DNA from 2 places in the Streptomyces sp. NPDC091289 genome. Region 2 is predicted to be linked to the other one. Evidence: predicted binding sites of a transcription regulator. Region 2 holds the regulator's gene; the other holds the start of a gene.
The links. Region 2 encodes HrcA, which represses chaperone genes, less so after heat shock. Its sites were predicted from a motif close to TTNGCACTCNGNNNNNCNGAGTGCNAA; they were not measured.
Positions count from the first base shown of each region.

Region 1: the regulator HrcA is predicted to act here: its motif matches at 3,374-3,400, upstream of groL (chaperonin GroEL).

Region 1 is NZ_JBIVUT010000002.1:24,507-39,904, reverse strand. Features, by position in the region: gene ACIQPT_RS02315 (asparagine synthase-related protein) at 1-191, opposite strand, end outside; gene ACIQPT_RS02310 (keywimysin-related RiPP) at 242-364, opposite strand; gene ACIQPT_RS02305 (hypothetical protein) at 920-1,399, opposite strand; gene groL (chaperonin GroEL) at 1,588-3,210, opposite strand; gene ACIQPT_RS02295 (cold-shock protein) at 3,553-3,759, opposite strand; gene ACIQPT_RS02290 (MoaD/ThiS family protein) at 4,206-4,484, opposite strand; gene thrC (threonine synthase) at 4,520-5,815, opposite strand; SAM riboswitch class I at 5,834-5,961, opposite strand; gene ACIQPT_RS02280 (glucosyl-3-phosphoglycerate synthase) at 6,126-7,076, shown strand; gene ACIQPT_RS02275 (trehalose-6-phosphate synthase) at 7,159-8,550, shown strand; gene otsB (trehalose-phosphatase) at 8,597-9,448, opposite strand; gene ACIQPT_RS02265 (ABC transporter ATP-binding protein) at 9,592-10,536, shown strand; gene ACIQPT_RS02260 (ABC transporter permease) at 10,533-11,519, shown strand; gene ACIQPT_RS02255 (GntR family transcriptional regulator) at 11,565-11,969, shown strand; gene ACIQPT_RS02250 (serine/threonine-protein kinase) at 11,991-14,039, opposite strand; gene ACIQPT_RS02245 (response regulator) at 14,255-14,905, shown strand; gene ACIQPT_RS02240 (GPP34 family phosphoprotein) at 15,054-15,398, opposite strand, start outside.
Region 2 is NZ_JBIVUT010000014.1:98,701-114,098, reverse strand. Features, by position in the region: gene ACIQPT_RS20105 (PhoH family protein) at 1-1,519, opposite strand, end outside; gene ACIQPT_RS20100 (carbohydrate kinase family protein) at 1,683-2,912, opposite strand; gene ACIQPT_RS20095 (MFS transporter) at 3,314-4,678, shown strand; gene ACIQPT_RS20090 (adenosine deaminase) at 4,642-5,634, opposite strand; gene ACIQPT_RS20085 (ribonuclease Z) at 5,682-6,596, opposite strand; gene ACIQPT_RS20080 (histidine triad nucleotide-binding protein) at 6,623-6,982, opposite strand; gene ACIQPT_RS20075 (16S rRNA (uracil(1498)-N(3))-methyltransferase) at 7,084-7,830, opposite strand; gene ACIQPT_RS20070 (nitronate monooxygenase) at 7,827-8,900, opposite strand; gene dnaJ (molecular chaperone DnaJ) at 9,035-10,177, opposite strand; gene hrcA (heat-inducible transcriptional repressor HrcA) at 10,178-11,194, opposite strand; gene ACIQPT_RS20055 (MBL fold metallo-hydrolase) at 11,369-12,100, shown strand; gene ACIQPT_RS20050 (DUF3097 domain-containing protein) at 12,117-12,935, shown strand; gene ACIQPT_RS20045 (hypothetical protein) at 13,103-15,398, shown strand, end outside.

The sequences.
Region 1 (15,398 bases), on a different contig from region 2:
AGGTGGCTGACCCTGCGGTGCAGTGGGCGGGCGACGACCCAGGGCCGGCCCGAGGGATGGGCGACGGTCAGGGCGTCACCCGTCCGCGGGGCCGGCCCGGTCGCTTCCGGTGCGGGAAGCCGCCCGGCCACCACCGCTCCCGCCACGCTGTCCGGCAGGACGACGAAGTAGTCACGCAGCTGGCCGGGCATCTTCACCTTTCGGAAGTTCTCACTCTGCGCACAGGAAACAGGTCGGCGGATCAGACGATGCGCCGGGTCCAGTACTCCTTGTACGAGCCGACGAAGTAGCCGGCGGTCTTCTTCGAAAAGTCGCCCTGCTTGAACAGTGACGGCTTCACATAAGCCTTCTTCTGCAGCTTCATGACACCTTCCCTTCCGTACGGTTGACGACCGTTATGCCCAAATAACTTCTGCATAACTGACGTTACTCATGCGACTGGTGTTCACGACGTGAACACCAGAGCCATCATGTCCCGCTGCCGAACCGGTACGCATGATTCCGACTTACCGTGCGAAGTTGGCTGGATAGCGTGAGCGGCGAGGTTCGGAACGGGCCGCTCCGGGGCGACTCCACCGGAGACCGGGGTGCCGGGCGGCCGCCATGTGCAGTCGCACACCACCGGGGCACAGGGGGGTAGTGGACTGGACCAATGGCTGTATGCGGTCGCCGGGCCGGGCGGTGAGCTGCCAAGAGAGGGAGCGGCCGTCGGGAGAACCGGGGAACCACCCGGAACGGAACTCCGGGCGGCTTCGCGTCCGCCTTACCTCAGGGACCGAGGGCGCGCCACCGTCATCGGCACAGTCGCACCGACCCGTGCTGCCGTACGGGAAAGGGCACGGCAAGTAGCCATTCGGCCACGCCAACCGCACCCACCACGCCCATCGCGTGCAACCGCCCGGTGACTACCGCCCCGTGACTACCGCCTGCGCAGCCGGTAGCCGCCCCAGGCCGCGCCACCCGCGCCCAGCAGCAGCGGGATCATGCCGTAGCCGACGACCATCGAGGAGTGGGCGTACCAGCGTCCGCCGTCGAACACCTGGGTCGCGGTGATGGTCTCGGGGTCGGTACGGCCGTCGTGGTCGGCGAAGAGGATCCTGACGCGCTGGATCTCCGCCGACCTGGGCGTGCCGTCCACATGGGCGCGCAGCGACTCCTGGGCCACCCGCTCGCGCTCCGCGTCGTTGGCGCGCTGCTGGGCCGGGGTCTCCCCGAAGCAGTGCCAGACGGTCTGCCCCTTCTCCGTACGGGTGTCGTCGCAGTCGATCCGGCCGAAGGTCTCGACCCGCATGCCGAGGGCGCCGGAGAGCCCCGTCCCGGTCACCACGATGAACAGCCCCAGCGCGAACAGCACGGCCCCGCCCAGAACGAACGAGGCCCCCTTCCAGTCCTTGATCATCCCGTCCCCCGTTCTCGTACCGACCGGTCCACCGGCCCCCCGGCACCCCGGCCCTCCGGTCCTCCGGTCCTCCGGCGCATTGTCGCAGTGCGGTCGGGAACGCCACAGGGGCGGCACCTCCGTGAAGGAGATACCGCCCCTGTGGGACGTACGCGGAGCTTCGATCGACCCGGCGGACCGGGAACCGATCAGAAGTCCATGTCACCGCCCGGCATGCCGCCCGGAGCGGCCGCGCCGGCCTTCTCGGGCTTGTCGGCGATGACGGCCTCGGTGGTGAGGAAGAGCGCGGCGATGGACGCGGCGTTCTGCAGAGCGGAGCGCGTGACCTTCGCCGGGTCGAGAATGCCCTCGGCGATCATGTCGACGTACTCGCCGGTCGCGGCGTTGAGGCCGTGACCGATCGGCAGGTTGCGGACCTTCTCCACGACGACGCCACCCTCGAGACCACCGTTGACGGCGATCTGCTTGAGCGGGGCCTCCAGCGCGAGCTTCACGGCGTTGGCGCCGGTCGCCTCGTCGCCCGTGAGGTCGAGCTTCTCGAAGACGGCCGAGGCCTGGAGCAGAGCCACGCCACCACCGGCGACGATGCCCTCCTCGACGGCGGCCTTGGCGTTGCGCACCGCGTCCTCGATGCGGTGCTTGCGCTCCTTGAGCTCCACCTCGGTGGCGGCGCCGGCCTTGATGACGGCCACGCCGCCGGCCAGCTTCGCCAGACGCTCCTGGAGCTTCTCGCGGTCGTAGTCCGAGTCGGAGTTCTCGATCTCGGCACGGATCTGGTTGACGCGACCCTGAACCTGGTCGCTGTCACCGGCGCCGTCGACGATCGTGGTCTCGTCCTTGGTGATGACGACCTTGCGGGCACGGCCGAGCAGGTCCAGGCCGGCGTTCTCCAGCTTGAGACCGACCTCCTCGGAGATCACGGTGCCACCGGTGAGGATGGCGATGTCCGCGAGCATGGCCTTGCGGCGGTCGCCGAAGCCCGGAGCCTTGACGGCGACGGACTTGAACGTGCCCTTGATCTTGTTGACGACCAGGGTGGAGAGCGCCTCGCCCTCGACGTCCTCGGCGATGATCAGCAGGGGCTTGCCCGACTGCATGACCTTCTCCAGCAGCGGGATCAGGTCCTTGACGCTGCCGATCTTCGAGTTGACGATCAGGATGTACGGGTCGTCGAGCGACGCCTCCATACGCTCCATGTCGGTCGCGAAGTACGCCGAGATGTAGCCCTTGTCGAAGCGCATACCCTCGGTGAGCTCGAGCTCCAGACCGAAGGTCTGGGACTCCTCGACGGTGATGACGCCTTCCTTGCCGACCTTGTCCATCGCCTCGGCGATCTTGGCGCCGATCTCGGTGTCGGCGGCGGAGATGGAGGCGGTCGAAGCGATCTGCTCCTTGGTCTCCACGTCCTTGGCCTGCTCCAGCAGAGCGGCGGAGACGGCCTCGACGGCCTTCTCGATGCCCCGCTTGAGGGCCATCGGGTTGGCGCCTGCGGCGACGTTGCGCAGACCCTCGCGAACGAGAGCCTGAGCCAGAACGGTGGCGGTGGTCGTACCGTCGCCGGCGACGTCGTCCGTCTTCTTGGCGACCTCCTTGACCAGCTCCGCACCGATCTTCTCGTACGGGTCCTCGAGCTCGATCTCCTTGGCGATGGAAACACCATCGTTGGTGATCGTGGGCGCGCCCCACTTCTTCTCGAGGACGACGTTACGGCCCTTGGGGCCGAGGGTGACCTTGACGGCGTCGGCGAGCTGGTTCATCCCGCGCTCGAGACCGCGCCGTGCCTCCTCGTCGAACGCGATGATCTTGGCCATGTGAAGTGGTCCTCCCGGACAGGGGTGGATTTCTCCGGACCGAGAGGCGCCCGCGACGGACGGCCTGCCTGCGTGGTGGTTCCTTGCCCCACCGCACCTGCGGGCCTCACCGGCCCGGTCCAAGTTTCTGTCACTCTCACCTGGAGAGTGCTAACGCCAATGATTAGCACTCGACCCCTGCGAGTGCAAGCGTCCCCGGTCGGATGTGGACAGCGGCGGCGCCGGACGGGGACGGCGGCGCGCCCCCGGACCGGGCCGCCGGGACGCACGGAGGGCCCGATCCCCTGATCCGGGATCGGGCCCTGCGTGCGTGAGTAGTGTCGTCGGACGACCGCGCCGAGCTCAGCCGACGGCGAGCTTGACCATGTCGGCCTGGGGCCCCTTCTGGCCCTGCGAGATCTCGAATTCAACTCGCTGACCCTCTTCGAGGGTGCGGTACCCGTCCATCTGGATCGCGCTGTAGTGGACGAAAACATCCGCACCACCGTCGACCGCGATGAAGCCGTACCCCTTCTCCGCGTTGAACCACTTGACGGTGCCCTGAGCCATGCCTAACTCCCCTATTACTGGCCCTTGCACGGGACCGCACTTCGCGGACCCGGGTCGGAACTCACCCCCCGACAGGAGAGGGTGTGCGGCGCCGCAGCGCGTCGACCGCGGCCGAATGTATCCGCCCAACTGCCCTCTGCAACAGGTCAATCGGACGAGAATTCCGGGCACAGAAGAACTCGCGAATATGCGGGTTTGCTGAGATTTACGGGCAAGTCGGGCCAGGCAAAGGGCACTTATGCCGCAAGAGGTTCACGCACTTTGGCTGCTTCTTATCGGGGCCGGGCGCATTCTCATATGCGGGCGGCACGGGCAGCGGATGGGGTTTCCCCAACTGTACCGTGCTCAACCATGCAGAATTGCCCCCTCCGCTTCTGTGAGCGGAGGGGGCAACTGTGGTCACACGAGCATGCGGTGGGGGCCGCCGCGGAGCGGCCCGGGGCGATTCAGCAGCCGCCGGCGACCGCGGGGATGATCGAGACGCCCGCGCCGTCCGGCGTGGCCGCGTCCAGGCCGCCCTCGAAGCGCACGTCGTCGTCGTTGACGTACACGTTCACGAAGCGGCGCAGCTTGCCCTGGTCGTCCAGGACGCGGGCCGCGATGCCGGGGTGGTCTTTCTCCAGGGACGCGATGACCTCGGAGAGCTTCGCGCCCTCCGCCGGGACCTCGGCCTGGCCGCCCGTGTACGTACGGAGGATGGTGGGGATGCGGACCTTGACGCTCATGGTGGGTGCCCTTCTCTTCCTTCGGTCTGGGGTGGTCAGGCGGAGCCGAGGCCCGCGGCGCGGAAGGCGTCCAGGCTCGGCTTGATGGTCGCCGTGGCCTGCGAGGTCGCGGAGACCGCGTCGAGCGTCTTCAGGCCGTCACCGGTGTTCACCACGACGGTGGTGAGCGTCGGGTCGATGACGCCGGCCTCGATCAGCTTCTTCGTCACGCCGAGCGTCACGCCGCCCGCCGTCTCGCCGAAGATGCCCTCGGTGCGCGCCAGCAGCTTGATCGCGTCGACGACCTGCTCGTCGGTGACGTCCTCCACCGCGCCGCCGGTGCGGCGGGCGATGTCCAGGACGTACGGGCCGTCCGCCGGGTTGCCGATGGCCAGCGACTTGGCGATGGTCTTCGGCTTCTGGGGCCGTACGACGTCGTGGCCGGCCTTGAAGGCGGCGGAGACCGGGGAGCAGCCCTCGGCCTGGGCGCCGAAGATCTTGTACGGGCGGTCCTCGACGAGGCCGAGCTTGATGAGCTCCTGGAGCCCCTTGTCGATCTTCGTCAGCTGGGAGCCGGACGCGATCGGGATGACGATCTGGTCGGGCAGCCGCCAGCCGAGCTGCTCGCAGATCTCGTACGCCAGCGTCTTGGAGCCCTCGCCGTAGTACGGGCGGAGGTTGACGTTGACGAAGCCCCAGCCCTCGCCGAGCGGGTCGCCGATGAGCTCGGAGCAGAAGCGGTTGACGTCGTCGTAGTTGCCCTCGATGCCGACCAGCTCACCGCCGTACACCGCGGCCATGACGACCTTGCCCTGCTCCAGGTCGTGCGGGATGAACACGCAGGAGCGCAGTCCGGCGCGGGCGGCGGCGGCGCCGACGGCTCCGGCCAGGTTGCCCGTGGAGGAGCAGGAGAGGGTGGTGAAGCCGAAGGCGCGGGCGGCCTCGACGGCGATGGCGACGACGCGGTCCTTGAAGGAGTGCGTCGGGTTGCCGGAGTCGTCCTTCACGTACAGGCCGCCGGTGACGCCCAGCTCACGGGCGAGGTTGTCGGCCTTGACCAGCTTGGTGAAGCCGGGATTGATGTTGGGCTTCTCCGCGACGTCGGCGGGCACCGGCAGCAGCGGGGCGTACCGCCAGATGTTGTCCGGGCCGGCCTCGATGCGCTTGCGCAGCTCCTCCGGGGAGCCGGTGGGCAGGTCGTAGGCCACTTCGAGCGGCCCGAAACAGGACGCACAGGCGAAAAGGGGGCCGAGCTCGAAACGCTCGCCGCACTCGCGGCAGGAAAGCGCCGCAGCGGGACCGAGGTCCACGGGGGCGGTGGTGGCATTACCTGCGACGGTCTGAACAGCCATGATGGCGGAGGCCCTTTCTCCTCATCTTCCTTGCGACGCATTTCGCCACAAGACGGAATTGGCACCTTCCCCACCGTGACCTCGCGGTCGGCAGGAGGGTTGCCGGGACTTCAACGGGCCGTTCCCTCAGTCCCTCTGGATGAGCTCTATGGCACTGGATCTTCGATCCAGGCGTTTATCTGCGGTCCGACCCCGACATGCGACGGCCATACGCGTTGTTCAAGACTGTAACCGAAGCATCGGACCGTTGAGATAGTCGTCCGAACCGCGAGATGGATCACACACCGCTCACACGCAAGGAGTTCCGACCGTGCTCGAAGAGGTGGAACGCTGGCTGACCAGGCGTTCCTGGTCGTCCGGCGACCGCCCGCTGAACCGGCTCACCGACGCCCGGGACGCCGATCCGCACCGTACGTCGGTGAGCGTGGTGCTGCCCGCGCTCAACGAGGAGGCCACGGTCGGGGCGATCGTGGCGACGATCCGCCGCGAGCTGATGGAGAAGGTACGGCTCGTCGACGAGCTCGTGGTGATCGACTCCGGCTCCACCGACGCCACCGCCGCCGTGGCCCGGGCGGCGGGCGCCCGGGTGGTCCACCGGGACGCGATCCTGCCTCGGATCCCGGCTCTCCCCGGCAAGGGCGAGGTGCTGTGGCGGTCGCTCCTGGTGACCAGCGGCGAGATCGTCTGCTTCATCGACGCCGACCTCAAGGACTTCTCGGCGGACTTCGTCTCGGGCACGATCGGGCCACTGCTCACCGACCCGGCCGTCCAGTTCGTCAAGGCGATGTACGACCGTCCGCTCGGCGACAGCGCAGGTCAGGGCGGCCGGGTCACCGAACTGGTGGCACGCCCGCTGCTCAATCTGCACTGGCCGCAGCTGGCCGGATTCGTACAGCCGCTGGGCGGCGAGTACGCGGTGCGGCGGTCCCTGCTGGAGCGGCTGCCGTTCCCGGTCGGTTACGGAGTGGAGCTGGGCCTGCTGGTCGACGCGCTGCACACCGTGGGCCTGGACGCGCTGGGCCAGGTCGACGTCGGCGTACGCAAACACCGCCACCAGGACGGGCAGGCGCTGGGCCGGATGGCGGCGGCGATCTACCGCACGGCGCAGCTGCGGCTCTCCCGGGGCCATCTGGTGCGGCCCGCGCTGACCCAGTTCGAGCGCGGCGAGGACGGCTTCGTGCCCCGCACCCACGCGGTGGACACGGAGGAGCGGCCGCCGATGCGGGAGATCGCGGAGTACGCGGAGCGCCACGCGGCGTGAGAAACGCGAAAGAGCCGGGGCGGGGGCCGCGGTGAAGCTCTGAGGCGTTTGGGGGCTTCCCGAACGGGCTAGGTTCCGCTACATGGTCTCCGAGCACGCACCCTCCCCGACTGCCCAGGTCCTCGTCGCGTCCAACCGCGGCCCGGTCTCGTACACGCTCGGCGAGGACGGGACGCTCGACGCCAAGCGCGGCGGGGGCGGTCTCGTCTCCGGGCTGAGCGCCGTCGACGACAAGCTGTGGGTCTGCGCGGCCCTCGGCGACGGCGACCGCGAGGCGGTCCGGCGCGGGGTCGGCGAAGCGGGCGTACGAATGCTCGACATCGACGCCGGGATCCACGCCGACGCGTACAACGGCATCGCCAACTCGGTGCTGTGGTTCGTCCACCACCTGCTCTACCAGACGCCCGTGGAGCCGGTCTTCGACGCGGAGTTCCGCCGGCAGTGGGCCTCGTACGAGACGTACAACCGGGCCTTCGCCGAGGCGCTCGCCGAGGAGGCGGCCCCCGGGGCGGCGGTCCTCGTGCAGGACTACCACCTGGCCCTGGTCCCCGGGATGCTCCGCGAGCTGCGCCCGGACCTCAGGATCGGCCACTTCTCGCACACCCCGTGGGCGCCCGTGGACTACTTCCGGCTGCTGCCCGACGACATCGCCGAACAGCTGCTGCGCGGCATCCTCGGCGCGGACCGGGCCGCGTTCCTGACCCGGCGCTGGGCGGACGCGTTCATCGGCTGCTGTACGGAGATCCTCGGCGGCACGGGCCGGACCAGGATCGGGGTGCACGGCCTCGGGGCCGACGCGGACTTCCTGCGCCGCCGCTCGCAGGAGCCGGACGTGGAGGAGCGGATGGCGGCGCTGCGGGAGCAGGTGGGCGAGGGCCGGAAGACCATCGTCCGGGTGGACCGCACCGAGCTGTCCAAGAACATCGTGCGCGGCCTGCACGCGTACCGGACCCTGCTGGACGCCCACCCCGAGTGGCGCGAGCGCGTCGTCCACATCGCCTTCGCCTACCCCTCCCGCCAGGACCTCGCCGTCTACCGGGACTACACGGCGGCGGTGCAGACCCTGGCCACGGAGATCAACGGGGCGTACGGCACGGAGAGTTGGACCCCGGTCGTCCTCCACGTCAAGGACGACTTCGCCCGCTCGCTGGCCGCGTACCGGCTGGCGGACGTGGCCCTGGTCAACCCGATCCGCGACGGCATGAACCTGGTCGCCAAGGAGATCCCGGTCGTCTCCGACCACGGCTGCGCGCTGGTGCTGTCGCGGGAGGCGGGGGCGTACGAGGAGCTGGGCGAGGACGCGATCGTGGTGAACCCGTACGACGTGACGGGCACGGCGGAAGCCCTGCACGAGGCGCTGACGATGAGCGGGGACGAGCGCTCCGGCCGCACGAAACGGCTGGCCGAGGCGGCGACCGCGCTGCCGCCGCAGCAGTGGTTCCTGGACCAGCTGGAGGCGCTGCGGCAGGGGTGAGGCGGGGCCGCGACCCGGCTCAGAGCCGCCGGTCTCCTGATCCGGCTCAGAGCCGCTCGGCCAGGGCCGCCAGGAAGTCCACCACGGCGGCCGGGCCCGGCACCGACAGGTCGGCGCGCTCGGCCAGTTCGGGCACCTCGGCGCTGCCGCTGCACACCAGGAGGCCCGGGATGCCGTCCGGGCCCTCGGTCCGCAGCTTCTCCACGGCGGCGAACGCGGCGAGGTCCCCGAGGTCGTCGCCCGCGTAGATCACGGACTCGGCGTCCAGCTCGGCGACGAACGTGGCGAGCGCGACGCCCTTGTCCATGCCGGGCGGGCGCAACTCCAGGACCAGGCGGCCCGGTTCGACGATCAGTCCGTGCTTCGCGGCCAGCTCGCCGAGCGGTCCGCGCAACGTCTCGAAGGCCGCCTGCGGATCCTCGGCGCGCCGGGTGTGGACGGCGACAGCCTGCCCCTTCTCCTCGATCCAGGTGCCGTGCCAGGAGCCGAACTCGTGCAGCACGCCGGGGAGTTCGGCGCGCACCGCGGTGACGCCCGGGTGCGGGGCGGGGGCGTGGACGGTACCGGTCACGGCGTCCCAGCGCTCGGCGCCGTAGTGCCCGAGCACGACGAGGTGCTCCAGGCCCGGGACCCCCGCGAAGCCTCCGTAGCGCACGGCGACGCCCGCCGGCCGGCCGGTGATCACCGCGATGGCGGCGACCTTCGGCGCGAGCGCGGCGAGCGCGGCCACCGTGCCGGGGTGGGCGCGGGCCTGCTCGGGGTCCGGGACGATGTCGGCGAGCGTGCCGTCGAAGTCGAGGGCGACGACCGCGCGGTCGGGCCGGGCGAGAACGGCGTCGAGCCCCTCGCGGCCGGCCGGGGTGGTCGGGGTCGGAAGACGTTCCGGGTGACTGCCCATGGGGCGAGCCTATCGGGTGCGGGCCCTCTGCCGCCGGGTCCGGGCCGGGCCGGGGCTCCGCCCCGCGGCCTGCCTCGCTTGACAGTCATTCCCTCACGACTCCATGATTCCATTAATTGACTAATGGAATCGAGGCGAGGCGCGTGGCAGAAATGAGCACCCCGAACGCGACGTCCGGCAGCTGGGCCCTGGAAGCCCGCGGCCTGGGCAAGCGCTACCGGCGCGGCTGGGCGCTGCGCGACTGTTCCTTCCGGATTCCGGCCGGCCGCATCTGCGGTCTGGTCGGCCCGAACGGGGCCGGCAAGAGCACCCTGCTCGGACTGGCGACCCGGCAGGTGCAGCCGACCACCGGCGAACTGCGGGTCTTCGGCGTCCCCGTCGACGACCCCGCGGTGATGCCCACCTTCGCGTTCCTCGGGCAGGAGAAGCCGCTGTTCAAGCGGTTCACCGTGGCCGAGACCCTGCGCATGGGCGCCGAGCTGAACCCTGGCTGGGACGCGGTGGCGGCGGAGCGGATCGTCCGCTCGGGCAACGTCCCGCTGGACGCCCGGGTGGGCACGCTCTCCGGCGGCCAGCGCACCCGCGTGGCCTTCGCGCTCGCCTTCGGCAAGCGGCCCGACCTGCTGCTCCTGGACGAGCCGATGTCGGACCTCGACCCGCTGGCCCGCGACGAGATGAGCACCCTGCTGATGGCGGAGGCCGTCGAACGCGGCACCACGGTGGTGATGTCCTCGCACATGCTGACCGAGCTGGAGGACATGTGCGACTACCTGCTGGTCGTCGCCGAGGGCCGGATCCGGATGGCCGGTGACGCCGACGCCCTGGTCCCGGCCCACACGCTGGTCACCGGGGTCACCCGGGACGGCGCGCTGCCGCCCGAGCTCGACCGCCACACGGTCGTCGAAACCCGCCTCCAGGGACGGCAGTTCCAGGCGATGATCCGGCCGAAGAGCCCGCTCCCGGCCAACTGGGAAACCGTCGAACCCTCCCTGGAGGAAGTCCTCCTCGCCCATCTCCGCTCCCCGGACGCGCCCTCGCTCTACACGCAGGGCGCCCGCGTCGAGGCCGAAGGGACCCAGGCCGCATGAGCACCACCGTCACCGAGAAGCCCGCCGGATCCGCACCCGAAACCGGTTCCCGCCGACGCCTGTTGCACGGCCTGCCCTGGCTGGTCGTGCGCCAGCACCGCACCGCGCTGGTCTGCATCCTCGGCCTCACCCTGCTGTGCGCGTTCTGGATCGTGTACGAGCGCCACCAGCTGATCCAGCTGCTCGACGCGAAGGGCTGGCCGGAGAAGGACGCCGGGCAGCCGATGGAGAACAACCGCGGCTACGAATACGTCACCACCATCCTCGGCGGCCTCCCCCTGATCCTCGCCGTCTTCATCGGCGCCCCGCTCATCGCGGGCGACCAGGAGAACGGCACCGCGCAGCTCGTCACCACCCAGTCCGTCACCCGCCGCCAGTGGCTGATCGCCAAGCTGGCCCTGGCCTACACCCTCGCGCTGGTCTCCGGCGTGGTGCTCTCGGTCCTGTTCACCTGGTGGTGGGAGCCGTACCGCTCCGTCTTCCTCAGCGACTGGATCGACGGCGCCATCTTCGACAACACCGGGCCCGTCCTGCCCGCGTTCCTGCTCTTCCTCACCGCGGCGGGCGTCACCATCGGCGTCCTGGTCCGCCGGGTGCTCCCGGCGATGGTGGGGGCGTTCCTCTTCACCATCATCACCACCATGTTCATCTGGGACGAAGTACGCGTACGCCTCGGCACCACGCAGATGTTCACGTACCCGATGGACTCCGAACTCCCCGCCCGCTTCGACGACGCGTACGAGGTGGACCGCTGGGTCGGCAGCGCCGACGGAACCCTGTACGGGTGGGGCACCTGCGCCGAGGCGACCGACAAGGCGCAGAACGCGTGCATCAAGGAACACGGCATCGTCAACGACGTCATCGAGTACCTCGACTACAGCCAGATGGCGTCGATGCAGTGGATCGCGGCGGGCATCCTGCTCGCCGGAACGGCCCTGCTCACGGCGTTCACCCTGTGGCGGGTCTCGCGCCGGCCGCTCTAGGTCCGCCCTCTCCCCCTACGTAAAGTGTCGGCAATCGAGCGGAAGGTGAAGTCCGTGGTCGTGTTCCGCATCGACCGGCGCAGTGGAGTGGCGACCTATCTCCAGATCGTCCGGCAGGTCGAGCAGGCGCTGCGCATGGGAGCGCTGGAGGAGGGCGACCGGCTGCCCACCGCGGCCCAGGTCGCCGCGACCACCAAGGTCAACCCGAACACCACCCTCAAGGCCTACCGCGAACTGGAACGCATGGGCCTCGCCGAAGTACGCCAGGGAGCGGGCACGTTCATCACCCGCTCCCTCGCCCAGCCCCAGTCCGGCCCCGGCTCGCCCCTGCGCGCCACCCTCGACGACTGGCTGGACCGGGCCCGCGCCGAAGGCCTCACCGGGCAGGACGTCACGGCCCTGTTCCACGCGGCGTTCGAGAACGCGTACCCGGGCGAGGCCCCGGGCTGACGGTCCGGTGAACCCCTCCGCTCAGGCGCGGTTGTAGCGGTAGCCGCTGCCGTGGGCGGGGCCGACGTCGTGCAGGATGCCGGACCCGGCGACCGTGAAGAACGAGGCGTCGGTGTCACGGCACATACCGCCGGACCGGGCCTTGTCCACCACAGCGGTACCGACGTTGATCCGCTTCCCGCCGTCCGCCACGGACGTCAGCTTCGCCGTGTACTCGCAGTGCCCCGAACCCTGTACGTCGGCGATGAGGGTGACCGCGCTCTGCCCCGGCGACACCCGGCGGACGACCACGGTGTGGGGCTGGAGGACGTCGTACTGGGACGCGATGGACCAGGTCCCCACGAAGTGCTGCGGCACCCGGCCGTCCGGGGCCGGGGGGTCCGGGTCCGGGGCGGGCGGCTTCGCGGCACCCCCGGAGCCGCCGGACCCGGACGAACCGGACCCCGACGAACCGGACCCGGAGGAACCGGCTCCGCCCTGCGCGCCGCCCCCGCCGGATCCACCGGCCCCCTCGTCCCCGGACGATCCACCGCCGGAAGCGGAGCCGTCGGCGTCACCGCCGCCGGCGCCCTGACCGCCGTCAGCCCCTCTGTCGCCGTCCTGGTCCTTCTCCGACCCCTTCTCCTTCTCCTTCTTCCCCTTCTCCTTCTCGCCGTCCTTCGCCCCGCCCTCGTCGTCCTTCTCGTCGCCCTCTTCGGAGGGCGAGGCCGCGGGGCTGGAAGGGGTGCCACCTGCGGCGGGCGGCGCGGCGGAGCCACCGGGGCCGCGCTTGAGGAAGGCCGTGGTGCCACCGGCGGCGAGAACGGCGACGACGACGGCCGCGATGACCCAGGTACGCCGACGGCGGTGGCGGGGCCGGTCTCCGGCCGGCGCGGATGTGAGAGCGGGCGTCGGCTCCGGCGCCGGGTCCGGCTCGTCGCCCTTCACCGGTGCCGGCCGCAGGTCGACCGTGCCGAGATCACGAGCAGCGGAAGGGGCGGCAGACTTCTCTGCCTCCGGTACGTCGTCAGCGGCCTCCGGTACGTCGGTGTCGCCCGGCCCAACTGCAACTTCCGCAACTTCCGCGACCTCCGCAACCTCCGCGACCTCCGCGGCCTCCCCGCCCTCCGGCACCTCGGCGTCGAGCAGCAGCGCCGACTGCTGTGCCAGCCGGGCCAGGAGCACGGGCGGCAGCCAGGCGCCGCGAAGGGCGTCGGAGGACTGCGCGGGCGTCAGGCTCTCCAACAGCGCGTCCACGCCGGGGCGTTCGGAGGCGCTCTTGGTCAGGCAGCGTTCGATCAGCTCACGCAAGGGGGCGTCGGACACCGCGGTGAGGTCCGGCGGGGACTGGACGATCCGGAACATCACGGCGTGCTGGTTGCTCACCCCGGCGCCGAACGGCAACTGCCCGGTGGCCGCGTACATCAGCACACAGCCGAGCGAGAAGACGTCCGCGCCGGGCCCGGTCTCCTCACCGAGGATCTGCTCGGGCGCCATGAAGCCGGGCGAGCCGATGACCATGCCCGTACTGGTCAGCAGGGACTCGACGGAGACCTGGAGCGCGCGGGCGATGCCGAAGTCGATGACGCGGGGCCCGTCGACGGTGAGCAGGACGTTGGACGGCTTCAGGTCGCGGTGGACGATCCCGGCGGCATGGATACCGCGCAGCGCCCTCAACAGCCCCTCGGCCAGGGCGTACACCGAGTCGGCGGGCAGCGGTCCGTGTTCCCGGACCGCCTGTTCCAGGGAGGGGCCCGGCACATAGCCGGTGGCCACCCACGGCTGCCCGGCGTCGGGGTCGGCGTCGAGCACGGGGGCGGTGTAACGGCCGCCGACCCGGCGGGCCGCCTCGATCTCCCGGCGGAAGCGGGCCCGGAACTCCCCGTTCGCGATGTGCTCCTCGTGCACCACCTTCACAGCCACGGTCCGCCCGCCCGCCGAGCGGGCCAGATACACCCGGCCCATCCCGCCCGCACCGAGCCGGCCGAGCAGCGGATAGGGCCCGATCCGAACCGGATCACCGGCCGCGAGCGGCCGTATCCCCTCCATCGCCGTGTACCGCCCGCTGTCCTTGCCCGCGCCCTCGCCCATGCTGACCCGATCCCCCGATGGCCTTGTCCCCTGCGGTCGTTCGCGTCGGCCGGAGCCGTTCGCGTCCGCTCAGGATAGGAGCTCGGCACACCGGCGCATCATGCGGATCATGCAGATCCTCGGCCGCGGGCGCGGCGCTCGCAGACTCCGCGCGCATCGCGCACGGGTCTCTCTCCGGTGGCCGCGCGGGGCGGACGCGAACTACGGTGCCCACCGTGACCATTCGCGTACTCCTCGCCGACGACCAGGAATCCGTACGCATCGGATTCCGGCTCATCCTGGATTCCCAGCCCGACATGGAAGTGATCGGTGAGGCCTCCGACGGTCTGCGGGCCGTCGAACTCGCCGCGCAACTCCGCCCGGACGTCGTGCTCGCCGACATCCGCATGCCGCGCCTGGACGGCCTGGAAGTCACCCGCCGGCTCGCCGGGCCCGACGCCGAGCACCCGATGCGCGTGGTGGTGGTGACGACCTTCGGGCTCGACGAGTACGTCCACACCGCCCTGCGCAACGGTGCCTGCGGCTTCCTGCTGAAGCGCTCGGGGCCGACGCTGCTGGTGGAGGCGGTGCGCGCCGCGATGGCGGGCGACACCCTGATCAGCCCCTCGCTCACCGTCAGCCTGCTGCGACACCACCGGGACGCCGGCCGGCCCAGGGCCGCGCAGTCGCTGGACGCGCTGACGGGCCGGGAGACGGAGATCGCGCGGCTGGTCGCCAAGGGGATGACCAACGCGGAGATCGGGGCCGAGCTGTTCATCTCGGCGGGTACGGCCAAGACGCATGTCGCCAACATCCAGCGCAAGTTGGGTGTACGCAACAGGGTCGGCATCGCCGCCTGGGTGTGGGCCAACGGTCTGGAAAAGTAGTCCGGCCGGCGGCGACCGGCACCGGACCGCCCCGAACCGGGTCCACGTGCGGTCCGCTCATCAAGCTTTTCCGACCGCGGCTCTCAGGGGGCGGGCGCCGGCATCCCCCCGGTCCGCTGGCCAGGGTCACCGGTGCGGAGGCGGGCGCTCACCCCGCATGGGCGACTGCCACCGTCTCGCGGAGTTCCGGGAGAATCCTGCGCAGGGCCTCGCCGACCGGGCCGCCGCGCCCGGCCAGCGCTGCGAGCCGCTGCTGGTACGCCCTGCTGTCCGCCTCGCTGATGACGGTACGCAGGCCGCCCGCCGCGGCCAGCGTGATCAGCGCGGCATCGTGGTCGGGCACCGCGTCGGCGGGCCCCTCGCCGCGCAGCGCCCGTACGGCCCGGTTCCGCAGAAGGTCGCCGGCTCCGGAGGGCGGCGGGTTCACGGTCGTCACGGAGATCAGGCCGCCGATGCGGTGGGTGTCGAGACTCAGGCAGCCCGCCTCCGCGAG
Region 2 (15,398 bases):
GGCGGGTGTACGCCACGCCTCCGAGCGACTGCACCAGCGCGATCACGTCGTCGCGCAGGACGATCGAAGAGGTCGAGTACTGAACGCGGCAGGTGCGGTCCGACTGCGTGACAGGACCGCCATCGGCATCCAGGAGGCCCTGGAGCACTCCGAGGCGAACCTCGGCGGAGTTGTGCAGATAGTCGTCGGGAACGAACTTCGAGTGGGACCGGGACCCGAGGAGATCCAGCTGTCGCAGGATCGCGGTGACCGGGTTCTCCAGCGTCACCACATCGCCCGGCGCCTTGGTGCGGTTCAGCACGTAGTCCGGCCCGCCCCTGTGCCGAAGGGTGACGCCCGTGAGTGCTCCCTCCAGGGCCTCGGCAAGCTCCTGATCCTCGGTGGCGAACGACGGTGTGGTGGAGCCGGTGAGGCAGCCGTCGCCCAGCAGCAGGCCCAGTGCGTACGGGTCCATCGGGACCTCGCGCTCCGGGAAGCTGACCGGCGCGGTCAGCATCGGCAGCTCGTAGCGGCGCGCGTGCGCCGCCCGGAGATTGCCGATCATCTCCTTGGTCTCCAGGACCCGCCACGGCTTGTCCCGGCGGCGATCGGAGGCAGTCCTGACCGTCCACAGGTGCTCACCGCAACACAGTGTCCATGAGCCGTCCTGGGCACTGACGCGATAGATGTCCTTCTCGCCCTGCGGGTAGACGCCGAGGACGGGAGTCGGCTCGCCGTTGGAGCCGATGACCAGGTCACCCACCTCAAGACTGCCGATGGGTCGCCAGCCGTCGGGGGTCAGCACGTTGGTAAAAACGGGCTGGGCCCTGCCACGCATGTACGCCAGCGGCGCGACCTCGATCGTGCCCGCCGCCATCAGCCGCGGGATCGAATCGGGGTCGAGCATGTCGTGCAGGGCGTCGTAGAGCGGGCGCAGATACGGGTCGATCTTGTCGAACAGGGTGCCCGGCAGGAAGCCGAGCCGCTCGCCCGCCTCGACCGCGGGCCGGGTCAGGATGATCCGGCTGACCTGCTTGGACTGCAGGGCCTGGACGGCCTTGGCCATGGCGAGGTAGGTCTTGCCCGTGCCCGCCGGGCCGATTCCGAAGACGATCGTGTGCTGGTCGATCGCGTCGACGTACCGCTTCTGATTGAGCGTCTTGGGGCGGATGGTGCGGCCGCGGTTGGAGAGGATGTTCTGTGTGAGCACCTCGGCGGGCGTCTCGCCCTGAGGGTCTCCCCCGCCGTTGCCGGCCGCCCTGAGCATGGCGATCGACCGTTCCACTGCGTCCTCCGTCATCGGCGCTCCGGTGCGGAGCACGAGCATCATCTCGTCGAACAGGCGTTGGATGAGAGCGACGTCGGCGGCCTCGCCCGTGGCACTGATCTCGTTGCCCCGGACATGGATGTCGGCCGCCGGGAAAGCCTCTTCGATCACGCGCAACAGCGAGTCACCCGATCCCAGGAGCATCACCATGGGGTGTGCGGCCGGGATCCTGATCTGGGCACGCGCCTGCGGCTGTGTGGGTGTCTGAGTCATGGGCCGGCCCTCGGGCCTGCGCATACCTCCCGTTGCAGGGTTCTCGCTGCTCGACAACCTCTGGATTACCAAGCCTACGACCTGGCGGTGACAACGCAGAGTGCTTTTACCGGCCGTGTGTACGACCCGGGCCGCCACGGTGTACGGCCCGGCCGACGCCCGGTCACTGGCGGAAGCCGATCGTGGGCACCGCGCGCCGCAGCGGCCAGGCGCGGGCCGTGGTGGGCAGGAGGTCGTCCAGGAAGGAGTAGCGCTCCAGGGCGGCGGGGTCCTGGTCCGCGCAGGTGCGGATCCGCTGCCACCAGGCGGCGACCTCGGCCCAGCCGGGGGCGGAGAGCGAGCCGCCGAACTCCTGGACCGAGAGGGCGGCGGTGAGCCCGGCGAAGGCGAGCCGGTCGGCGAGCGGCCAGTCGGCGAGGGTGCCGGTCACGAAGCCGGCGACGAAGACGTCCCCGGCGCCGGTGGGGTCGAGGGCCTCCACCTCGATGGCGGGGACCGCCGCGGCGACGCCGGTGCGGCCGTCCACGGCGTACGCGCCCTCGGCGCCCAGGGTGACCACGGCGAGCGGGACGCGTTCGGCGAGCGCGTGGGCGGCGGCGCGCGGGCAGTCGGTGCGGGTGTAGCGCATCGCCTCCTCGGCGTTGGGCAGGAACGCCTCGCAGTGCGCCAGGTCGGGCAGGGCGTCCAGGTCCCAGCGGCCGGTCTCGTCCCAGCCGACGTCGGCGAAGATCAGCGCGCCGTTCCGGGCGGCGGTGGCCACCCAGGGCTCGGCCCGGCCCGGGGCGAGCGAGGCGATGGCGGCACGGGCGCGCGGCGGGCAGTGCGGGAAGGCCGGGGCGGGGGCGGGGGCAGTGGCAGGGGTTCCGGCGGCGGTACTCCCGCCGGACGCCGGGCTCCCGCCGGACGCCGGGCTCCCGCCGGACGCCGGGCTCCCGCCGGACGCCGGGCTCCCGCCGGACGCCGGGCTTCCGGCGGGTCCAGTAGGGGCCGGGGCCTCGTGGCCGTGGGAGACCATCGTGCGCTCGCCCTCGTACGCCATCGAGACCGTGACCGGCGAGTGCCAGCCGGGGACGGTGTGCGACATCGACAAATCGATTCCCTCGCCCTGTTCGAGGGCGTCCCAGCAGTACTCCCCGTAGTGATCGTCACCGAAGGCGGCGGCGAGCGAGGTGCGCAGGCCGAGCCGGGCGAGGGCGGTGGCCATGTTGGCGACGCCGCCGGGGCTGGAGCCCATCCCCCGGGCCCAGGACTCGGTGCCGCGCACGGGGGCGCTGTCCAGGCCGGTGAAGATGATGTCGAGGAAGACCGGGCCGGTCAGGAAGACGTCGCAGGCGGGGTCGCGGGGGGCGCGCAGCGCCAGCAGCGGGTCGATGCCCGGAGTGTCTGTGCTCACCGTGCGCTCCCGGGGTCGTGCGGCGGATCCCGGCAGGATCCGGACCGTGTGAGATGCGGCCAGTCTGCCCGATCCGCCCGGCGGGAACGCGGTGTCCGCGCCCATGCGTTCGCGCCACCCTGACCTGCATAAACATGCGCTAGTACCCGGGGTTTCCCTGCATAAACGCATAAGTGATCCAGATCACATCGGGGCAGCTTTCGGGGGGCCGGGAGCGCTTGATACAAATTGCCCCGCGAGCACCTTCGGGGGACCTTCTCCGACGAGAGCCGCATTTCTCAGCATCTCGCTGTAAATCACTGCAATACCTCCATGCCTTCGCATGTCTCCGCATGCCCCCGCTCGCTTTCCCCCCTCTCCTCCCCTCCCCTGCCTGCTCAGGCATGTCTTCAGGAACGCCCATGTCCTCGCGCCCCGGTGCCGCGTGGCCCCTGGTTGCCGTGTTCACCGCCGGTTACCTCGCCGCCTATCTGCTCCCCACCGTCGTCGGCCGGCTCAGCGCCCATCTCGGGCTGAGTCCCGCCCAGGCAGGTCTGGTCGGCAGCGCCCTGCTCCTCAGTTCGGCCGGTGCCGGCTTCGCCCTGGCGGGCCGGGTCGAGCGGTACGGGGCGCGTACCCCCGCCCGCGCCGGTCTGCTGCTGGCCGCCGTCGGTTACGGCTGTGCCGCGCTCGCCGGGTCCGTCCCGCTGGTGGTGCTCGGTGTGGTGGTCGGCGGCTTCGGTTCGGGCACGGCGACGGCGGTCGCGGCGGCCGGGATCGCCGCCCGGCGCGACCCGCACCGGACGTCCTCGCTCGGGCTGCTCACCGTGTCCGCCACGGCGGGCGTCCTCTATCTGACGATTCCTCACCTCGGCGGCGGCCACCGGCTCCCGTTCGCCGCGATCGCCCTGGTCGCCCTGCTCGTCTGGCCCGCGACCGCCCGGCTCGGCGGTGCCACGAGGGCGGAGGAGGAGACCGCCTCAGCGGTCACCGGCCGGCTCCCGCACCGCCGTTCCGGGCTCGTCCTGGCGGGCGGCATGCTCGTCTGGTCCATGGCGCAGAACGCGCTGTGGGGCGTGAGCAGCCGCATCGGCCTGGTGCAGGCGGGGCTGTCCGAGGTCACCGTCGGCGCGGTGTTCGCCGCCGCGCTCGGTGCGGGGCTGCTCGGGGTGACGGGCGCCGGGCTGCTCGGCGCGCGGCTCGGCCGGGCGGTGCCGATCGGGCTGGGGACCGTGGTCATCGCGGCGAGCATCGTGCTGAGCTCCTCGGCCCGGGATCTCGGGTCGTTCGCGACCGGCGAGGTGCTGTGGAACACCTTCTATCCGGTGGTCCTCTCCTACCTCATCGGTCTGGCCGCCTCCCTGGACGTACGCGGCCGCTGGGCGGTGCTGGCGGGCTCGGCCTCCTCGGTGGGGGTGGCCTGCGGTCCGCTGCTGGGCAGTGTGCTCTCCGAGGAGGCCGGCTATCCGGTGATGGGGCTGATCCTGGGGGCGGCCACCCTGCTGGTCGCCGTCCCGGTGACCGCGGTGGCGCTGCACACCGGCGGCCGTCCGCTGGTGCCCGGTTCGGTGCGCCGCCGCGGTGGCGCACCGGCCGCCCTGCTCGCCGCCACCACCGGAGGCCTGCCCGGCGCGGTGCCGAAGCTCGGTTCACCCGAGCAGGCCGTCACGGAGCTGCGCGTACCGGCCCTGCGGCGCAGGCGGCTGGTGCGCAGCGCGATCCGGACGGCCGGTCCGGACGGCGGTTCCGGTCAGTCGAACGCGTACGCCTCGACCTCGGACAGGTAGCGCGCCCGGCGCTCCTCGTCGTGGTCGAGGAAGGCCGCCTCGAAGGAGTTGCGGGCCAGGGTGCGCAGTTGCTCCGGTTCCAGGGCGAGGGCGTCCCGTACGGCGTCGAAGTTGTCGCCCGCGTACCCGCCGAAGTAGGCGGGGTCGTCGGAGTTGACCGTGCAGAGCAGGCCCGCCGCCATCATCCGGGGCAGCGGGTGGTCGGTGAGCTTGTCGACCGTGCGCAGCCTGACGTTGGAGAGCGGGCAGAGCGTGAGCGGCACCCGGTCGGCAACCAGCCGGGCCACCAGTTCCGGGTCCTCCATGCAGCGCAGTCCGTGGTCGACGCGCTCGACGCCGAGGATGTCCAGGGCCTCCCGGATGTACTCCGGCGGGCCCTCCTCCCCCGCGTGGGCCACCTTGCGCAGGCCGAGGGCGGTGGCTTCCTCGTACACCGCGCGGAACTTGGCGGGCGGGTGGCCGACCTCGGCGGAGTCCAGGCCGATCGCGGTGATCCGGTGCAGATAGGGCTTGGCCGCGTCCAGGGTGCCGAGGGCCGCTTCGGCGGACAGGTCGCGCAGGAAGCACATGATCAGCTGGGTGGAGATGCCGTGCTTCTCCTCGCTGTGCTCCAGCGCCCGGCCGATCCCTTCGACGACCGTGCCGATCGGGACGCCCCGGGCGGTGTGGGCCTGCGGGTCGAAGAAGATCTCGGCGTGCCGGACGCCCTGGGCGGCGGCGCGGGTGAGGTAGGCGTCGACGAGTTCGGCGAAGTCCTCCTCCGTACGCAGCACGGCCATCAGCGCGTAGTAGAGGTCCAGGAAGGACTGGAGGTCGTCGAACGCGTAGGCGGCGCGCAGTTCGTCGGTGGTGGCGTACGGCAGGGCCACTCCGTTGCGCTCCGCGAGGGCGAAGGCCAGCTCGGGTTCGAGGGTGCCTTCGATGTGGAGGTGGAGTTCGGCCTTGGGGAGGTGCACGGTGTCTCGCAAACGGTGGTGCGGTTGTTGACGGTGGTCCGGTTGTTTCAGTGGTGGTGCCGGGTGGGGACCGGGACCCGGATCAGGTCCTGGGCGACGGTGAGTTCGCCGTCGAACCCGGCGGCGCGGGCCTGGGTCTCGAAGAGTTCCGGGTCGCTGTAGCGCTGGGAGAAGTGGGTCAGCACCAGGTGGCGTACGCCTGACTCCTTCGCCACCCGGGCGGCCTGTCCGGCGGTCAGGTGGCCGTGGTCGGTGGCCAGCTTCTCGTCCTCGTCGAGGAAGGTCGATTCGATGACGAGCATGTCGCAGCCCTCGGCGAGCGCGTACACCCCGTCGCAGAGCCGGGTGTCCATGACGAACGCGAACCGCTGTCCGCGCCGGTGCTCGGAGACCTGCTCCAGGGTGACGCCGCCGAGGGCGCCTTCGCGCTGGAGGCGGCCGACGTCCGGTCCGGCGATGCCGTGCTCCTTCAGGAGGGCGGGCAGCATGCGGCGGGTGTCGGGCTCGGTGAGGCGGTAGCCGTACGACTCGACGGGGTGCGAGAGCTTGTGGCTGTCCAGGGTGTACGCGGGGGTGGTGGCGAGGACACCGCCGGGTCCGGCGACCGGGGCCTGGGTCAGCTCGACGGTCTCGCGGTAGGCGGTGGCGTACCGCAGCCGGTCGAAGAAGTGCTGTCCGCTCGCCGGGTAGTGCGCGGTCACCGGGTGCGGCACCTGGTCGAGGTTGATCCGCTGGATCACCCCGGCGAGGCCGAGGGAGTGGTCGCCGTGGAAGTGGGTGACGCAGATCCGGTGGATGTCGTGCGCGGCGACGCCGGCCCGCAGCATCTGGCGCTGGGTGCCCTCGCCGGGATCGAAGAGGATGCCCTCGCCGTCCCAGCGCAGCAGATAGCCGTTGTGGTTGCGGTGCCGGGTGGGGACCTGGCTGGCGGTGCCGAGCACCACCAGCTCGCGTACGGACATGGGGAAGGGCTCCTACGGGGCGGGCGTTATCCGGGCGGCCACTGGAGGCCGCGGCCGCCCAGGACGTGGGCATGCGCGTGGAAGACGGTCTGGCCGGCGCCGGAGCCCGTGTTGAGGATGATCCGGTAGCCGGTGGAGTCGATCTTCTCGTCGGCGGCGACCGCTCCGGCCTCGCGCAGCACGTCCGCGGCGATCCGCGGTTCGGCGGCGGCGAGGGAGGCGGCGTCCGGGTAGTGGACCTTGGGGATGACCAGGACGTGGGTCGGGGCCTGCGGGTTGATGTCGCGGAAGGCGACGGTGGTCTCGCTCTCACGGACGATGGTCGCCGGGATGTCTGCCGAGACGATCTTGCAGAACAGGCAGTCGGACTGCGGCTCTCCCGCCATGGCCGGGCCTCCTCGTTCGCTGGTGATCAGTACAGGTGCATGCTAACGCCGGGGCCCGGCGCCGACGGCGGGCCGCCCCGGCGGTCCCCCGTCGGGACGGTTCACCCCCAGCGTCCCGTGCGTCCCAGCAGCAGCGCGGTCGCGGCCGTCCCGGCGGTGGAGGTGCGCAGCACGCTGCGGCCGAGGCGGTAGGGGCGGGCGCCCGCCTCGGCGAAGGCGGCCAGTTCCTGCGGGGAGACGCCGCCCTCCGGTCCGACGACGAGCACGATCGTGCCGGTGGCGGGGAGTTCGGCGGTGGCGAGGGGGGTGCTGTCGTGGTCGCGGTCCTCGTGGAGGACCCCGGCGAAGTCGGCGGTGGCGAGCAGGGCGGCGACCTGCTTGGTCGTCATGGCCTCGGTCACCTCGGGGAAGCGCACGCGGCGGGACTGCTTGCCGGCCTCGCGTGCCGTGCTGCGCCACTTCGTCAGGGCCTTGGCGCCCCGGTCGCCCTTCCACTGGGTGATGCAGCGGGCCGCCTGCCAGGGCACGATCGCGTCGACGCCGGTCTCGGTCATCGTCTCGACGGCCAGTTCGCCCCGGTCGCCCTTGGGGAGGGCCTGGACGACGGTGATCCGGGGTGTGGGCTCCGGCTCCTCCTGGACGCCCGCGCGGACGGTGACGGTCAGGCGGTCCTTGCCCTCGGCGGCGTGGACGACGCCGTCCGCCCAGTGGCCGAGGCCGTCGGTGAGGACGACGTCCTCGCCGGGTTGGAGCCGCTTGACGGAGACGGCGTGCCGTCCTTCGGGTCCCTCCAGGACGAACTCCGGCCCGGTGGGCATCCGTTCGACGACGAAGACCGGTGCGGTCACCGGGGGCTCCTCATGCTCAGGGCCGACCGGGCGGCCTCCAGTTCGGCGGCGAGCAGCTCGATCAGCTCGCCCGCGGGCAGTTCGCGGGCCATGCGGTGGCCCTGTCCGGCCCACAGCGCCATGCCCTGGGCGTCCCCGGCCTTGGCGGCGGCCCGGCGCAGCCCGGTGGTGACGTAGTGGACCTGGGGGTAGGCGGCGGGGGCGTACGGACCGTGTTCGCGGACGAAGCGGTTGACCAGGCCGCGGGCGGGCCGCCCGGAGAAGGCGCGGGTCAGTTCGGTGCGGGCGAACAGCGGGTTGGTCAGGGCCTGCTTGTGCAGCAGGTGGGCCCCGGACTCGGGGCAGATCAGGAAGGCGGTGCCGAGCTGGGCGGCGTCGGCGCCCGCCGCGAGGACGGCGGCGATCTGGGCGCCGCGCATCAGGCCACCGGCGGCGACGACCGGGATCTGCACGGTCTCGCGGACCTGGGTGATGAGGGAGAGCAGTCCGGTGCCGGCGTGGCCGGCCTCCGGGTCGTCGCGGTGGGTGGACTGGTGGCCGCCCGCCTCGACGCCCTGGACGCAGAGGGTGTCGGCGCCCGCCCACTGGGCGCTCTGGGCCTCCTCGGCGGAGGTGACCGTGACGATGGTGTGCGTCCCGGCCCTGGCGAAGGCGTCCAGGGTGTCGCGGGTGGGGCAGCCGAAGGTGAAGGAGACCACCGGGACCGGGTCCTCCAGCAGGATCGCGACCTTCGCCTCGTAGCCGTCGTCGCCGCTGCTGTCCGGGTCGCCGAGCGGGGTCTCGTACCAGGTGGCCTCGCCGGCGAGCTGGTGGCGGTAGACCTCGACGGCGCTGGGGTCGGCGAGCGCGGGCTGCGGCATGAAGAGGTTGACGCCGAACGGCCCGCCGGTGAGCCGGCGCAGCTGTTTGATCTCGTTGTACATCCCGTCCGCCGTTTTGTACCCGGCGGCCAGGAACCCGAGCCCGCCGGCATCGGCGACGGCCCCGGCGAGCTGGGGTCCGGACGCGCCGCCCGCCATGGGGGCCTGCACGATCGGATACCGGCAGAGATCGGTCAACTCGGAGGACATGACCGCATCGTGCCACGTGCCCGTGCACGGGGCCGAATCAGCCAGCCGACGTCCTGACCGGTTCTCCCTCCGTACACGGCACCGCCCGCCGGTACGGAACCGGCGGGCGGTGCGGTGAAAGGGGAGGAAGCGGTTCAGCGGCCGTTGAACGCGTCCTTCAGCCGGGAGAAGAGCCCCTGCTGACCTGGCTGAAACTGGCCCAGGGGCCGCTCCTCGCCGCGCAGCTTGGAGAACTCCCGCAGGAGCCGCTCCTGTTCCGCGTCGAGCTTGGAGGGGGTCGTCACCTCGACGTGCACGATCAGGTCGCCCCGGCCGCCACCGCGCAGATGCGTGATCCCGCGCCCATGCAGGGGCACGGACTGGCCGGACTGGGTGCCGGGCCGGATGTCGATCTCCTCCAGGCCGTCCAGCGTCTCCAGCGGGCACTTGGTGCCGAGGGCCGCGGCCGTCATGGGGATGGTGACCGTGCAGTGCAGGTCGTCGCCGCGCCGCTGGAACACGGCGTGCGGCAGCTCGTGGATCTCCACGTACAGATCGCCGGCCGGGCCGCCGCCGGGGCCGACCTCGCCCTCTCCGGCGAGCTGGATGCGGGTGCCGTTGTCGACGCCCGCGGGGATCTTGACCGTGAGCGTGCGCCGCGAGCGGATGCGGCCGTCGCCGGCGCACTCCGGGCAGGGGGTGGGCACGACCGTGCCGAAGCCCTGGCACTGCGGGCAGGGTCGCGAGGTCATGACCTGGCCCAGGAAGGACCGGGTGACCTGCGAGACCTCGCCGCGGCCGCGGCACATGTCACAGGTCTGGGCGGAGGTCCCGGGGGCCGCGCCCTCGCCGCTGCAGGTGTTGCAGACGACGGCCGTGTCGACCTGGATGTCCTTGGTGGTGCCGAAGGCCGCCTCGTTGAGGTCGATCTCCAGCCGGATCATGGCGTCCTGGCCGCGCCGGGTGCGCGAACGGGGCCCGCGCTGCGCGGCGTTGCCGAAGAACGCGTCCATGATGTCGGAGAAGTTGCCGAAGCCGCCGGCTCCGAAACCGCCCGCGCCACCGCCGCCACCGCCACTGGCGGAGAGCGGGTCGCCGCCGAGGTCGTAGACCTGCTTCTTCTGCGGGTCCGAGAGCACCTCGTAAGCGGCGTTGATCTCCTTGAACCGCTCCTGGGTCTTCGGGTCCGGGTTGACATCCGGGTGCAGCTCGCGTGCGAGCCGACGGAATGCCTTCTTGATCTCGTCCTGAGATGCGTCGCGGCGCACGCCGAGTACGGCGTAGTAGTCCGTGGCCACTTACGACTCCGCCAGGATCTGTCCGACGTAACGTGCCACTGCGCGTACCGCTCCCATCGTTCCGGGGTAGTCCATGCGGGTCGGTCCGACCACGCCGAGTTTGGCGACTGCCTCGTCGCCCGAACCGTAGCCGACCGCGACGACGGACGTGGAGTTGAGCCCCTCGTGGGCGTTCTCGTGCCCGATACGTACGGTCATGCCCGAGTCCGTTGCCTCACCGAGCAGCTTCAGCAGGACGACCTGTTCCTCCAGTGCTTCCAGCACCGGCCGGATCATCACCGGGAAGTCGTGTCCGAAGCGTGTGAGGTTGGAGGTGCCGCCGATCATCAGCCGCTCCTCCGTCTCCTCGACCAATGTTTCGAGGAGGGTGGAAAGGACCGTGGAAACCGTCCCCCGGTCCTCGCTGTCGAAGGATTCCGGCAGCTCCTGCACCAGCTGCGGGACATCCGCGAAGCGGCGTCCGACGACCCGGCTGTTGAGCCGGGCCCGCAGATCCGCGAGCGATGCCTCGCCGAACGGTGCAGGGCAGTCGATCATACGCTGTTCGACCCGGCCGGTGTCCGTGATCAGGACGAGCATCAGCCGGGCGGGGGCGAGCGCCAGCAGTTCCACGTGCCGCACCGTCGAGCGGGTCAGCGAGGGGTACTGCACGACGGCGACCTGCCGGGTCAGCTGCGCGAGCAGCCGCACCGTCCGGCCGACCACGTCGTCGAGGTCGACCGCGCCGTCGAGGAAGTTCTGGATGGCCCGGCGCTCGGGCGAGGACAGCGGCTTGACGCCCGCGAGCCTGTCGACGAAGAGGCGGTACCCCTTGTCGGTGGGGATGCGGCCCGCGCTCGTGTGGGGCTGGGCGATGAAGCCCTCGTCCTCCAGCACCGCCATGTCGTTGCGGACGGTGGCCGGGGAGACCCCCAGCCGGTGCCGCTCGGTCAGCGCCTTCGAGCCGACGGGCTCCTCGGTGCCGACGTAGTCCTGGACGATGGCGCGCAGCACTTCGAGTCTGCGTTCGCTGAGCATCGCGCACACCTCCAGCTGTGTTTCTCCGGATTCCTCCGGTGTCCGGCTGGCACTCGGTGTGTTCGAGTGCCAGCAATCCCCCGGTCAGTGTACGGGGGTGGGGTGGGGCCGGGGCAAGGGCGACCGGCCACGCTCCCACGAGACTGCGCAGGTCGTTGCCGATAGCGTCGTTGTATGGACGTCGCTTGGGAAGACTTCGGCTGGGAGCGGTTGGGCAACGGTATCGGCAGGCGGCGGCTCCCGGGCTGGGATGCCACCGCCGGGCTGGTCGCCGGGCCGGACGGCGTATTGCTGTACGACACCGGCGCCACGCTGCGCGAGGGCGTCGAGCTGCGGCGGCAGGCCGAGGCGCTGCTCGGGCGGAGGGTGACGCATATCGCACTGAGCCACCCGCATTTCGATCATGTGCTGGGCACGGCGGCGTTCGCCGGGGCGCAGGTGTACGGGGCGGTGGGCGTCGGGGCTCTGCTGCGGGACGAGGCGGAGGGCCTGTGCGTCTCGTCGGTGCGTCACGGGGTCGCGGAGGACGAGGCGGCCCGGTCGGTGGACACGCTGGTGGTCCCGCACCACGAGGTGTGCGGCGACTGGACGCTCGACCTGGGCGGCGGCCGGCAGGTGCTGCTGGCGAACGTGGGCCCGGGGCACAGCGGCCATGACCTCGCGGTGCTGGTGCCGGGGGTGGACGGCGGGCCTCCGGTGGTGTTCTGCGGTGATCTGGTCGAGGAGTCGGGCGAGCCGCAGGCGGGCCCGGACGCGATCACCTCGCGCTGGCCGGCCGCGCTGGAGCGGCTGCTGGCGCTGGGCGGCGAGGACGCGCTGTACGTGCCGGGGCACGGGGCGGTGGTGGACGCGGGCTTCGTCCGGGCGCAGCGGGCGTCGTTGGAAGAGCGGTTCGCGACAGTGTGACGATTATCGTCGGTCCATGCGCAGCTACCAGCCGGACCTGACCCCGCCGTGGAAGCGGTCCGCCCCCGTGCCCGAGGTGCCCGCCGAACCCGATCTGGTCGTGGAGGAGGTCGGCAGCGGTTTCTGCGGGGCGGTGATCCGCTGCGAGAAGACGGCCCAGGGCCCGACGGTGACCCTGGAGGACCGGTTCGGCAAGCACCGGGTGTTCCCGATGGAGCCGCGCGGCTTCCTGCTGGAGGGCAAGGTCGTCACGCTGGTGCGCCCGGGGACCGGCGGTCCGGTGCGTCCCACCCGTACGGCTTCCGGTTCGGTGGCGGTGCCCGGGGCGCGGGCCCGGGTGGCGCGGGCCGGGCGGATCTATGTGGAGGGCCGGCACGACGCGGAGCTGGTCGAGCGGGTGTGGGGCGACGACCTGCGCATCGAGGGCGTGGTGGTCGAGTATCTGGAGGGCGTCGACGACCTCCCGGCCATCGTGGGCGAGTTCGCGCCGGGGCCGGACGCCCGGCTCGGCGTGCTGGTGGACCACCTGGTGACCGGCTCCAAGGAGTCCCGGATCGCGGCGCGGGTCTCGGACCCGCATGTGCTGGTGGTGGGCCACCCGTACATCGACGTGTGGGAGGCGGTGAAGCCGTCCTCGGTGGGGATCGACGCCTGGCCGGTGGTGCCGAGGGGCCAGGACTGGAAGACGGGTGTGTGCCGGGCGCTGGGGTGGCCGGAGAACACCGGGGCGGCCTGGCAGCACATCCTGTCCAAGGTGCGCAGCTACAAGGACCTGGAACCCCAACTCCTGGGCCGGGTGGAGGAATTGATCGACTTCGTCACTCTTCCGGACTGATGTCCCCCGGCTGATGCCCGTTCGTCCCGGACGATCACGTGCCGATCCCTATGAATGCCTGCGCCCCACACGCACCATCGGTTATTGAGGGGGGAGAACGGGCAGGCGGTTCACGGGCCGAAGGGTTCGAGGGAGCCGAAGGGTCCACGGGGGAAGGACACGGGGCGATGGCGCGCGAGGTCTGGCGGGACAGTGCGGACAACGAGGCGGCCTCGGCCGTCTTCCATCTGATGCAGCAGCTGATCGACCGCTACCGGGTCAACCGGCCCGTGATGCCGCTCGTGGTGGCCCAGGCGGCGGACGCCGGGGCCGGGCCGGAGATCGACGCCCGGGTGGAGCGGGTCGTCCACCAGGTGCACCGGGCCAACGCGTTACGCCGGGTGCCGGTGCGGCTGCTGGACGGCGAGGGCGCCACCCCGTACGAGGCGGCGCTCGCCATGGTGCGCACGCTCTCCGAGAAACCGTGGGAGACCCGCGAGAACACCCAGTACAAGACCTTCTCCTTTCCCCGCTCCCGGCTGCTCGGGGCGATCGAGCAGGCCACCGCGACGGTGGTCGAGCAGTCCGACGGGAACACCTCCGAGGTCCGCGAGGAAAGGATTCTGGAGCAGCTCAGCCGGCTGCGCTGGCGGTCCGGCCGGCCGCGCCGGGGCAGCTGGTGGGAGTCGCTGCGGGATTCGGTGCGGCCCGAGACGTTCGTCGGCGCGCTCTTCATCGCCCTGCTCAGCGTGCTGCTCGGGGAGATCGACTGGCTGCTGACGGCCCTGGTGGCGGCCGTCGCGCTGCTGGGGCTCGCCGTGGTGGGCCTGGCGAGCCGGGCCGCGCCGCCGCTGCTGTGGCTGCGCCGGGCCAGCCGGTGGTTCGCCACCACCTCGTCGCTGGCCGCCTCCAGCACCGGCTATCCGTCGGACGGCTGGTCGTGGTTCTCGCCGAGCGGTTCGTGGCGGGTGATCCGGGCGCGGGCGGCGGCGGTCGCGGAGCGGGTGGCGGACGCGGGGGCGGGCGACGAGCACGCGCGCCAGTTCCATCTGGAGCTGCGGGTGCAGGCGCTGCTGGAGGACCTGCGGCACAACTACCGCCCGCACTCCCTGGACTGGCGGCGCGGCAAGCGCACGGTCCCGCCGGTGGTGTTCCTGCCCCGGGCCACGCAGGACAACGGCGGCATCCTGCTGATCAACGCGATCAACAACGTACGGTCGCGGCGCAGCGAGGTGGATCCGCTGCTGCTGCTCGCCTCGCTGCCGGCCCCGGAGATCATGCGGCACACCCCGCCGCTGCCCCCGGAGCGGCCGGGGCCCGGTGCGCCGGCCGGCTCCTCGGGGGCCCGGGCCCGCTACGAGCGCTGGGTGGACGATCTGAGCCTGGGCCAGTCGCCGGTGGCGGCGGCGACGCTGGCGTGGGTGCTGCTGCTGCCGCTGTCCACCGAGAAGCTGACCCATGAGCACGCGCACGCGCAGCTCGTCACCCACCGGGTGCGGCGGACCTGGGCGTGGTGGGTGATGTCGCGGGCGAGCATCGCCGTGCTCGTCGTGGGCTCGCTGCTGGGGGCGTTCCTGTGGGCCGGGCACTGGCGCGATACGTACTGCCACGGGCCGCTGACCGACCGCAACACGGACGGGATCTGGGCCGGGGAGGGGGACGACCGGGAGTGCGTGGGGGTGGCGACCGCGCCCGAGGTGCTCTTCGCCCGGGGCAACGGCCTGGAGCTGAACGGGGCCGGGAAGGGCATCACGTTCGAGCGGATCGAGCAGGCGATCCGTGAGGAGAACGCCGACATCGAGCCGGGCGACGCGTATGTGACGGTCGTGTACGCCGGGCCGCTGACCGCCACGGGCAAGGACCGGGAGCGGACCCGCAAGGGTCTGGAGGAGCTGACCGGCGTCTACCTCCAGCAGCGGGCGGTGAACAAGACCGTGGGCCGGTCAGTGAAGCTGCGGGTGCTGACCGCCAACGGCGGCGAGGACATGTTGCGGCAGCTCACCGCCGTACGGAAGATCATCGAGGTGGCCCGGCGGGATCCGTCGGTGGTCGGGGTGGTCGGTCTCGGCCGCAACACCGACGAGAGCGACGACGCGACGCGGCTGCTGCGCGATGCCGGGCTGCCGCTGGTGAACACGACGAACTCCAGCGGCGAGCTGCCCCGCCGGTTCCCCAACTACTTCGGGCTCGCGGCGACGGACGAGGAGCAGACGTACGCGCTCGGGCTGGTCGCCCGGCAGATCGCGCAGGGCCTCGACCGCCCGCACGCGATCGTGCTGTCGCGCGGGGACCGCAACGGCGACCTGGACCGGTACACCGCCGAGCAGCGGGCCGCGGGCAAGGAGATGCTGCGGACGTCGGGCTTCTCGCTGGGCCAGGACGTGAGCTACGACCTCGCGGGCGGGGCGAGCCTGAATGACCCGCTGACCACCATCTGCCAGGCCGATCGGGTGCCGGACGCGCTGTATTTCGCGGGGCGGGTCG